Regions from separate parts of the Streptomyces sp. NPDC002680 genome, predicted to be linked through region 1. Evidence: riboswitches for the same ligand, from Rfam matches in the RefSeq annotation. Region 1 holds a riboswitch; each other region holds the start of a gene.

Region 1 (2,193 bases):
CTGGCCGCCGGCACGCCGGGCAAGCGCAGCGCGCTGCCGGGGGCCCGGGTGCTGATCCACCAGCCCTCGCTGTCCGGGCCGATCCAGGGCCAGGTGAGCGATCTCGCCATTCAGGCACAGGAGATGGGCCGGATCCGTACCCTGCTGGAGGAACTGCTCGTACGGCACACCGGACAGAGCCCGGAGCGGGTCGCCGCGGACATCGAGCGAGACAAGATCCTCGACGCGCAGGCCGCCCTGGAGTACGGGCTGGTGGACCGGGTCGTACCCAGCCGCAGGTCCTCGGACCCCGCCCCCGGCACGAGGTGAGCCACCGATGCTTCCGCCCGAACTGCCTCCGCTGCCCGCCCTGACGCGCGCGGAGGGCGAGTTGATCGACCGTTACCTCGAAGTGGCCGATCTACTCGGCCGTATCAACCCGGCCTATCACGGGGACACGTACCGCGGACTGCGGGCCGCGCAGGCTCTGGTCGCCAAGGCGGTGGCGCTGCGGGACGCGCTCGAATTGATGCATCAGCGTGGCGAGGCGGAGGTGCATGCCCATACGCTGGCGCGTGCGCTGCGCGTTCTCGACGGGGAGCGTCGAACGGCGCGTGTCACCGTTCCGCGTGAGCCCGCCAGTTGACCCACCCGGCCGGCGGACCCGTATCGGACGGGCCCGTCCGTCCCGGCGACGGAGTGTCCGGAACGAGCCGGGGAGTGACTGGATGACATCCCCCGTTCGGCGTAGTGACATGTCCCCCAGTCGGCCCGTTCAACTTGCGCGACGCGCGTAGTTCGCAGCCGGAACCGCGATGTTTCCTCGCTGGTCCGGGGGTGCGCGACCCTCGCCAAATTGGTCCGAGGGTACGGGTGTCCACCCGAATGGGTCACGGGTGAGTAACGCCACAAAGCCCTGATTCCATTGGGATTTTCCTACTTCCATGAGCCAAGATCCCTTCCTGACGACAAGCCCCCGCCACAACGGCGGGGCGATCCGGGTGGACGCCGAGTCCTGCCGCCGCCCGGATGACCGGTCGACAGATGTGCATCGGCAGGAGTGGAGGACCCAGGCACGACGGGTCGCCGGAACGGTCACGCCATGACCGGGCCGAGCAGCCCTTGGGGTGAAGCCGCGTCAGCGGCCGGGCAACTTCGCCAGCCCGAATCCGACAGGTCATCCTTCACAGGCGGCTGACGAAGGGTTGCGCATGTCTGCGCTCAATCGTGTTCCGTCGATGATGTCCCGAGCCGGCACGGCCTCGGCCCTCACCCTCGCCGCCGTGGGCGGCACCCTGGTGATACCGGGAGTCGCGACCGAGGCCGCGGCAATCGCGCCGTCGACGAAGGCACTTCAGATCGCGGCCTCCAAGAAGGGCTCTCCGTACAAGTACGGTGCCACGGGACCGAACAGGTTCGACTGCTCAGGGTTCACGCTGTACTCGTACAAGAAGGCGGGCAAGAAGCTGCCTCGTACGGCGGCGGCCCAGTACAACAAGACCAAGCACATCTCCGCCAAGAGCCGCCGCGGCGGGGACCTGGTCTTCTTCCACTCGGGCTCGAACGTCTACCACGTGGGCATCTACGCCGGGAAGGGAAAGATCTGGCACTCCCCGAAGACCGGGGACGTCGTGAAGCTCCAGAAGATCTGGACGAAGAGCGTCTGGTACGGCCGGGTCAGCTGACCTGCCCGGGGCGGTACGGCGGTTTCCGGAGCCGCCGTACCGCCCCGGGGCCCGTCGGCCGGTCGCCCCGGCACAGCGGGCCGCAGCAGCACCTCGGGATCGAGCGCGTCGGTGACGAATCCCCGACGCGACGGACGTACGGCAGGCCGAAGCCCCGTCGTCCAGGGCCGAACCGGTCCTGCTCCTGACGCGTCCTTACCGCTCCTTACGGCTCCTGCTGACCCGCCGCCGTTACCGGGGGCCGGGCCGGAGCCGTCCACGGGAGTTCGATCGACACCGTCTTGCCGCCCTCGCGAGTGGGGCGGACGCGGAGTCTGCCGCCCGACTCGGCGATCAGCCAGCGGATGATGACCATCCCGCGCCCGTTGTCCTGCTGCACGGCGGCGGGCAGTCGCTTGGGGAAGCGCGGGTGACTGTCGGTGACCCCGATGCGCAGATGTTCGTCACGGTCGAGGGCGACGTCCACCGTGAAGGTGGGTGACAACCCGAAGGTGTGCTGTACGGCGTTGGTGGCGAGTTCCGAGACGAT
Region 2 (2,193 bases), on a different contig from region 1:
TCATACACACTTATCGCCACGGACCTGGACGGAACGCTCCTGCGTGCCGACGACACGCTCTCCGACCGGTCGCGGACCGCGCTGGCGCGTGCCACGGCCGCCGGCGCCCGGCATCTGGTGGTGACGGGACGGCCGGCGCCGAGAGTCCGGCCGCTGCTCGACGACCTCGGGGCTGGGGGGCTCGCGGTGTGCGGACAGGGCGCGCAGTTGTACGACGCCGGCGCGGACCGTCTGCTGTGGTCGGTGACCCTGGACCAGGAGCTGGCGGAGACCGCGCTCGGCAAGATCGAGGCCGAGGTCGGGCAGGTGTACGCCGCCGTGGACCAGGACGGTGTCGACGGGCTGACGCTCATCGAACCCGGTTACCTGATGCCGCACCCGACGCTGCCCGCCGTACGGGTGCCGCATCGGGACGACCTGTGGGCCGCGCCCATCAGCAAGGTGCTGCTGCGTCACCCGTCGCTGTCCGACGACGAGTTGGCGTCGGCGGCGCGTGGAGCGGTCGGTTCGCTCGCGACCGTCACCATGTCGGGGCCGGGCACCGTCGAACTCCAGCCATGCGGCATCACCAAGGCGACGGGGCTCGCGCTCGCCGCCGAGTACCTCGGGCTGGCCTCGTCCGCCACCATCGCCTTCGGCGACATGCCCAATGACATCCCCATGTTCGACTGGGCGGCCCATGGGGTGGCCATGGCCAACGCCCATCCCGAACTCAAGGCGGTGGCGGACGAGGTCACCCTCTCGAACGAGGACGACGGGATCGCGGTCGTGCTGGAGCGGCTGTTCGGAGCCGGGGACGGGGACGGGTACGGGACCGGGGTGTGGCGGTGAGGGCGGGTCGGCCGGCCTAGTAGGCCCCGTACACGTTGTCTATCGAGCCGTATCGCGCCGCCGCGTAGTTGCAGGCCGCTGTGATGTTCGCGATCGGGTCGTAGGGGTCGTACGAGGTGCCGGCGACGTGGTAGGCGGCGAAGGTCGGGTCGATGACCTGGAGGAGACCCTTGGAGGGGGTGCCGGCTGCCGCGTTCGAGTCCCAGAGGTTGATGGCGTTCGGGTTGCCCGAGGACTCGCGGATGATGTTGCGGTAGATGCCGTCGTACGTTCCCGGGATTCCGTTCTGCGCCATGATGTCGAGCGATTCGCGGATCCAGCCGTCCAGGTTGTTCGCGTAGTTCGTCGCCGACGACACGGACGCGGCGGACGACGGTGCGGCTGATGCCGTTGTCGCGGTCAGGAAGGGAAAGGCCAGGGCTGCGGCGGCCGTTCCGGTGATGGCGATTGTGCGCGTGAGCGGGCGGCGGGTGGTTCTCGCGCGCTGGTGCTGACCTCGTGCGGGCATGCTGAGTCCTCTCCGACGCCTACGAGGTGAGCTGTCGGGTTCGGGCGGGAGATGCCCGGCCGGGCGCCTGCTCGGCGCGCGACTTCACCCCTAGCCGCTCCGGCGTCGTGCCCGGACCGGCGGCTTACCTGGGTCCCCCGCTCCTGCCTGCGTGAGTCACGTGTGGGTGGGTGGGATGGTGCTCTGCGGGCGGTGGCAGGATTCGGCGATCCGCCCGGCGTGGCGAGAACGTATGCGAGAGCACACGCGTGGAACAAGGGGCGGAAGCATAGGACTTGGTCATTTGGGGCGCACGTTGTGGACAAAACGGGCGGATGCGCGGAGAGGGGTGGTGAGTAACTTGCCTTTTGCGAATGGGGAGTTTGCGGGGGAGGGGGTGGTGGGGGCCGGAATTTGGAGTGACTCGAATCACGGGGTGGGGGTAGTCGTGGTCTGGGTGAGATGAGTGGGGTGAATAGGGGTTTTTAGGGTTTTTATGCTTCTTGTGGGTGTGTCAGTCGGGCGGGCGGAACCTCTCGTGCGATGCGCGTCGTTGTCGTAGCGACGGGTACGGAGGGTGCCGTCAGGGAGGTGGTGGCGTATGCGCGGGTGCGATCACTGGTGTGACGGGTGGGGCGCGGGATGTTTATGAATGTCCATACTTATGGGCTGATCAAAAACATTCCGGTCGTGATCCGATACCGCCTGGCCTGGACGGGCGGGCGCTCGTGGTGATCGAAACGTGACCGGATACGCTGACTTGAGTGATGGCAGCGACCTATCGACACACCGTGTGACCGCCAGTAGACACCAGCAGACAGGAGATCCCTCGTGACCGTCGTCGGGCCGTTCGGGCTGAGCGTGCGGGACCAGGC
Region 3 (2,193 bases), on a different contig from region 1:
GACGCCCTTCGAGCGGAGGTACGCGACCGGGTCCACGTCGGAGCCGTAGTCCGGGGTGGTGCGGATCTCGAAGTGCAGGTGCGGTCCGGTCACGTTGCCGGTGGCACCGGAGAGGCCGACCTGCTGACCCTCGGTCACGGTCTGACCGGCCGAGACGGAGAGCTGGGAGAGGTGGGCGTACTGGGCGTAGTAGCCGTCGGCGAGCTTGATGACGACCTGGTTGCCGTACGCGCCGCCCCAGCCCGCGGAGACGACCGTGCCGGCGCCGACAGCCTTGAGGGAGGTGCCGGTCGGGACGACGAAGTCGACGCCCGTGTGGTAACCGCTGGACCACATGCTGCCCGCCACGTGGTAGGCGGTGCCGATGGTGGCACCGGCCACGGGGAGGGTGAAGCCGCTGGAGCTGCTGGAGCCACTGGTGTCGGCGGCCTCGGTCGTCGTCGAGGTGTCGGCCTTCGCGTTCTCGGCGGCCGGCTTGGACGTCGCCGTCTGGGTCGACTTCGAGGAGGACGACTTCGACTTCGTCGAAGACGAGGAGGAGGAAGAAGAAGAGGGCGAAGAGGTCGACGCGGCCTTCTTGCCGATCGTCAGCTTCAGACCGGGGTGGATCAGGCTCGGGTCGGAGCCGATGGCGGTCCGGTTGTCCGAGTAGAGCTTCCGCCAGCCGCCGCTGACGCTCTGCTCCTGGGCGATCTTCGAGAGGTAGTCGCCGGCCTGGACCGAGTAGGTCCTGACGCTTGCCTTCTTGGCGGCGGAAGGCGTGGAAGCGGTGGCCTTTCCGGCCTTTTCCGTCTTCGCGGAAACGGACTCGGCCGATACGGACTTGGCCGATTCCGAAAGCGAGAAAACGGACTGGGCGGTTGACTCCGCCGTGGCCGCATGGGCCCCGGTGGCTCCCAGAAGCGGCAGGGCGAGAGCCGCTCCGCCGGTTCCGGCAACGGCTATCGAACGAGTGAAACGCTGGGACTTCGGACGGCGGTGCTTACCCTTCGCGGGCATGACGAATTCCTCTCCGTCGCCTGCGAGGTGAGCTGTCGGGTGCGGACTGGAGATGTCCGGCCACGCCTGAACGTGACTTAACCCCAAGCCTGTTCCAGAGACCGGAACAGGCGTTCTACCTGTGGGTCCCCCGCTCCTGCCGTTGTCGGGTGTTCGATGCGGGCTCCGGGCGGCGGCAGGATTGGGCGTCCGTCCGGATTGGTGGCGAACGTAAGCGACCAAGACGCACAGAAACAAGCCTCGGGTTCCCTGTGTACGGGTTTCCTGTGGTCCTCCCCAGAATTCCCGGTCACTGTCCGTGAATTACGGATCTTTCCGCCCCTCGAACTCCCTTAAAACACGCCGAAATTACGTGAACATGACGGCGACACACGGTCACGGATATGACGCTGCTCACTCGCCCGATTCACAGCAACCTTTATTCCCAGGCGAGTTGGAATGAAGGCACCATAGGCGCCATATCGGGCAGGAGGATCAGATGCGACGCAGACGGAAAATTGCCGCATCAAGGTCACCCTTGAGCCCGGTCCGCAGCCCGTGGTGCAACAGCACGGCACCCCGGTGGACTTCGCCCGTTTCGCGGCATTCGTACGTCGCCGAGGGGTCGAGTCCGCGCAGTCGCAGCGCCGGGAGCGGCTCACCGTGGTGCTGCGCCTGGAGCCAGGCGAGGACGACGATCTCGTCCCCCAGCACGTACTGCACCGCGCTCAGTCCGCCGGTCGGCCGTCGCAGCCGGTAGAGGTCGCCGCGCTGCACGACGGGCCGGATCTCCTTGTACAGCCCCACCCACTCCCCCGCCTCGGCCAGTTCCTCCTCGGTCCATTCGGTGAGGTCGCCGCCGACGCCGAGCACCCCGGCCATCGCGCTCACGAACCGGAACCGCAGCGAGCTGACCCGGCCGTTGAGCTGGGTGTTCGGGCTGTCGGTGACCCAGGCGGCCATGACCCGCGCCGGATGGATCTGGCTGAAGCCCTCCTGGATGGCGAGCCGGTCCAGCGGATCCGTGTTGTCGGAGGTCCACACCTGGTCCGTACGGGCGAGGACCCCGAGGTCGATCCGGCCACCGCCGCCCGAGCAGGACTCGAAGGCGACATCCGGGTGGGTGGCCCGGAGCCGGTCCAGCAGGGCGTACAACCCGTGCACGTGGTCGACCCACAGGCGCTGCGGATAGTCCTCGCCGGGCCAGCCGGCGTC
Region 4 (2,193 bases), on a different contig from region 1:
CTGCTCGGTGGCGTCGTAGCCGACGAGCTCCGGGCCGATCTGCTCGATGACGGCGAGGACGGCCTTCTCGACACCCTTGCCGAGGTAGCGGTTGGGGTCACCGTCGCGCAGCTCGATGGCCTCGAAGGCTCCGGTGGAGGCGCCGGACGGGACGGCGGCACGACCGGTGCTGCCGTCATCGAGGCCGACCTCGACCTCGACGGTGGGGTTGCCTCGCGAGTCGAGGATTTCCCGGGCTACGACGACGTCGATGGACGGCACGAGCATCTCCTTCTGGGATGTGACGCGGGTACGCGGGGCTTTTTCGCGGCCCTGCGGGATGAGCCTAACCGTCCGAGGGCGATCGGCCAGCCGTCCGCCCACCCCATGGACGGAACATGGACGGAACCGAGGGTAAACATTGTTCCTCAGGGAAACAAAAAGCCCCGCCCCGGTGCGTACGGGGGAACACGCACCGGAGCGGGGAGCCCGTGGGGGACGGGGGTGACCCTCACGAGGCCTTCACTATGGAGGGCACGGATGTGAGGGCGCTGTGGTTCACCTTCGCGCCGACTGTTATTTGGGGGATGTGCCGGCGGGCAGGTGACCGGGGTCAGCTGAGGTGCAGCTGCTGGCCCGGGTAGATGAAGTCGGCGTCGTCGATGATGTCCTTGTTCAGCTGGAAGAGCTTCGCCCAGCCGCCCTTGACGTCGTGCGCCTCGGCGATCGCGCTCAGGGTGTCGCCCTTGACGACCTTGTACTCGCCGTCGCCCTTCTCGACCTTCTTGCCGGTCGGGGTGGTGACGGTCTTCTTCACGGCGGGCCGCTCCTGCGAGCGGGAGGCCGACTGCTCGTCGGTGGAGCGGGTGGTGGTCTCGCTCGTACCGGTGCTGGTGCTGGTACCGCTGTCCGAGCTGCTGCCTCCGTCGTAGGAGGCGCTGGACAGGCCCGTGCCGCAGACCGGCCAGGCACCCTTGCCCTGGCCCGCGAGGACCTTCTCGGCGACGGTGATCTGCTGGGACTTGGAGGCCTGGTCGGCGGTGGAGGCGTACGCCGTGCCGCCGTACGCGGCCCAGGTCGAGGCGGAGAACTGCAGACCGCCGTAGTAGCCGTTGCCGGTGTTGATGGACCAGTTGCCGCCGGACTCGCACTGGGCGACCGTGTCCCACTCGGCGGAGGTGGCGGCGGAGGCCGAGCCGGCCGCCAGGAGCGGAGCGGCGACGGCGGCACCGGTCACACCGGCGATGGCGACGACACGGGTGGCCTTGGACGGGCGACGGTGCTTGCCCTTACCGGTAAACAGCATGCGTGATCCCCTCACCGACGCCTGCGAGGTGAGCTGTCGGGTTCGGGCCGGTTGAGTTGCCCGGCCGTACGCCCCTTTCGGGCGGCGTACGACTTAACCCCAAGCCGCTCCGGCCAACTGCCCGGTGCGGCACTTACCTTGGGTCCCCCGCTCCTGCCTACGGCGCTTGAAAGCGACGACTGTTCCCGTCCGGCCGTTGGCAGGATTCGGCGTTGCGACCGGCGGGGCCCACTGTGGCGGGCGTTGACGACCGTAAACAGGTGATCCCCTGAAATACAAAGACGATCAGGGCTTCTGAGACCTATCTCTCACTGCATTTATAACGGACATTCAGCGCGAAGCGGGACGGGAGGCGGGACGCGAACTCCGGCTAGTTTTGCCCCGGTTCGGCACCGACTTCGAGGGTCTGACCGGGGAGGATGTGATTCGGGTCGGCACCGAGGAGGTCCCGGTTCTCGGCGTACAGCTCGGACCATCCACCCTCGACGCCAAGGGAGTCGGCGATCCCGCACAGGGTGTCGCCGGGACGGACGGTGTACGACCCTTCCACGCTCTGCCCGGAGTTGCCCTGTTCCCCACCCTTTGTAACGTCAGTGGATGAGTTGTCGGTTTCTTGTGGGGCCGCCGGGCTCGATGACGAGGGGGCCGAGTCGGTCGTCGCCTTGACGGAGGGCGAGGACTCGGAGGACTTGACCGAGGACGAGGGGGTGGGCGTAGGAGTCGGCGTAGGCGCAGCTGACGTCGAAGTCGACTTCGGCGTCGCGGACGACGAGGACGCGCCGCCCTCCTCCTCCGCCACGCCCGTGTCGACGTTGGCCGCACTGGTGTCCTTGCCGAGCCCGGACAGCAGCGCGCAGGCCTCCCAGACCCCGGCACCCCGGTCGGCGAGCACGCTCTCGGCGACGGCG

What was found. Region 1 has a riboswitch for cyclic di-AMP ahead of ACFYXF_RS30610 (C40 family peptidase). Riboswitches for the same ligand answer to the same signal wherever they lie in the genome.
Region 2: another riboswitch for cyclic di-AMP. It lies ahead of ACFYXF_RS24825 (transglycosylase SLT domain-containing protein); the one in region 1 lies ahead of ACFYXF_RS30610 (C40 family peptidase).
Region 3: another riboswitch for cyclic di-AMP. It lies ahead of ACFYXF_RS18905 (peptidoglycan DD-metalloendopeptidase family protein); the one in region 1 lies ahead of ACFYXF_RS30610 (C40 family peptidase).
Region 4: another riboswitch for cyclic di-AMP. It lies ahead of ACFYXF_RS26215 (transglycosylase family protein); the one in region 1 lies ahead of ACFYXF_RS30610 (C40 family peptidase).

What each region holds. Positions count from the first base shown of each region.
Region 1 covers NZ_JBIAQP010000012.1:269,017-271,209, reverse strand. The annotation lists gene ACFYXF_RS30620 (ATP-dependent Clp protease proteolytic subunit) at 1-309, shown strand, start outside; gene ACFYXF_RS30615 (hypothetical protein) at 317-625, shown strand; cyclic di-AMP (ydaO/yuaA leader) riboswitch at 976-1,187, shown strand; gene ACFYXF_RS30610 (C40 family peptidase) at 1,191-1,664, shown strand; gene ACFYXF_RS30605 (ATP-binding protein) at 1,870-2,193, opposite strand, start outside.
Region 2 covers NZ_JBIAQP010000009.1:280,294-282,486, forward strand. The annotation lists gene ACFYXF_RS24820 (HAD family hydrolase) at 1-831, shown strand, start outside; gene ACFYXF_RS24825 (transglycosylase SLT domain-containing protein) at 848-1,339, opposite strand; cyclic di-AMP (ydaO/yuaA leader) riboswitch at 1,343-1,508, opposite strand; gene ACFYXF_RS24830 (polyprenyl synthetase family protein) at 2,150-2,193, shown strand, end outside.
Region 3 covers NZ_JBIAQP010000006.1:451,001-453,193, forward strand. The annotation lists gene ACFYXF_RS18905 (peptidoglycan DD-metalloendopeptidase family protein) at 1-999, opposite strand, end outside; cyclic di-AMP (ydaO/yuaA leader) riboswitch at 1,004-1,181, opposite strand; gene ACFYXF_RS18910 (alpha-galactosidase) at 1,474-2,193, opposite strand, start outside.
Region 4 covers NZ_JBIAQP010000010.1:120,723-122,915, forward strand. The annotation lists gene eno (phosphopyruvate hydratase) at 1-267, opposite strand, end outside; gene ACFYXF_RS26215 (transglycosylase family protein) at 593-1,285, opposite strand; cyclic di-AMP (ydaO/yuaA leader) riboswitch at 1,289-1,460, opposite strand; gene ACFYXF_RS26220 (transglycosylase family protein) at 1,656-2,193, opposite strand, start outside.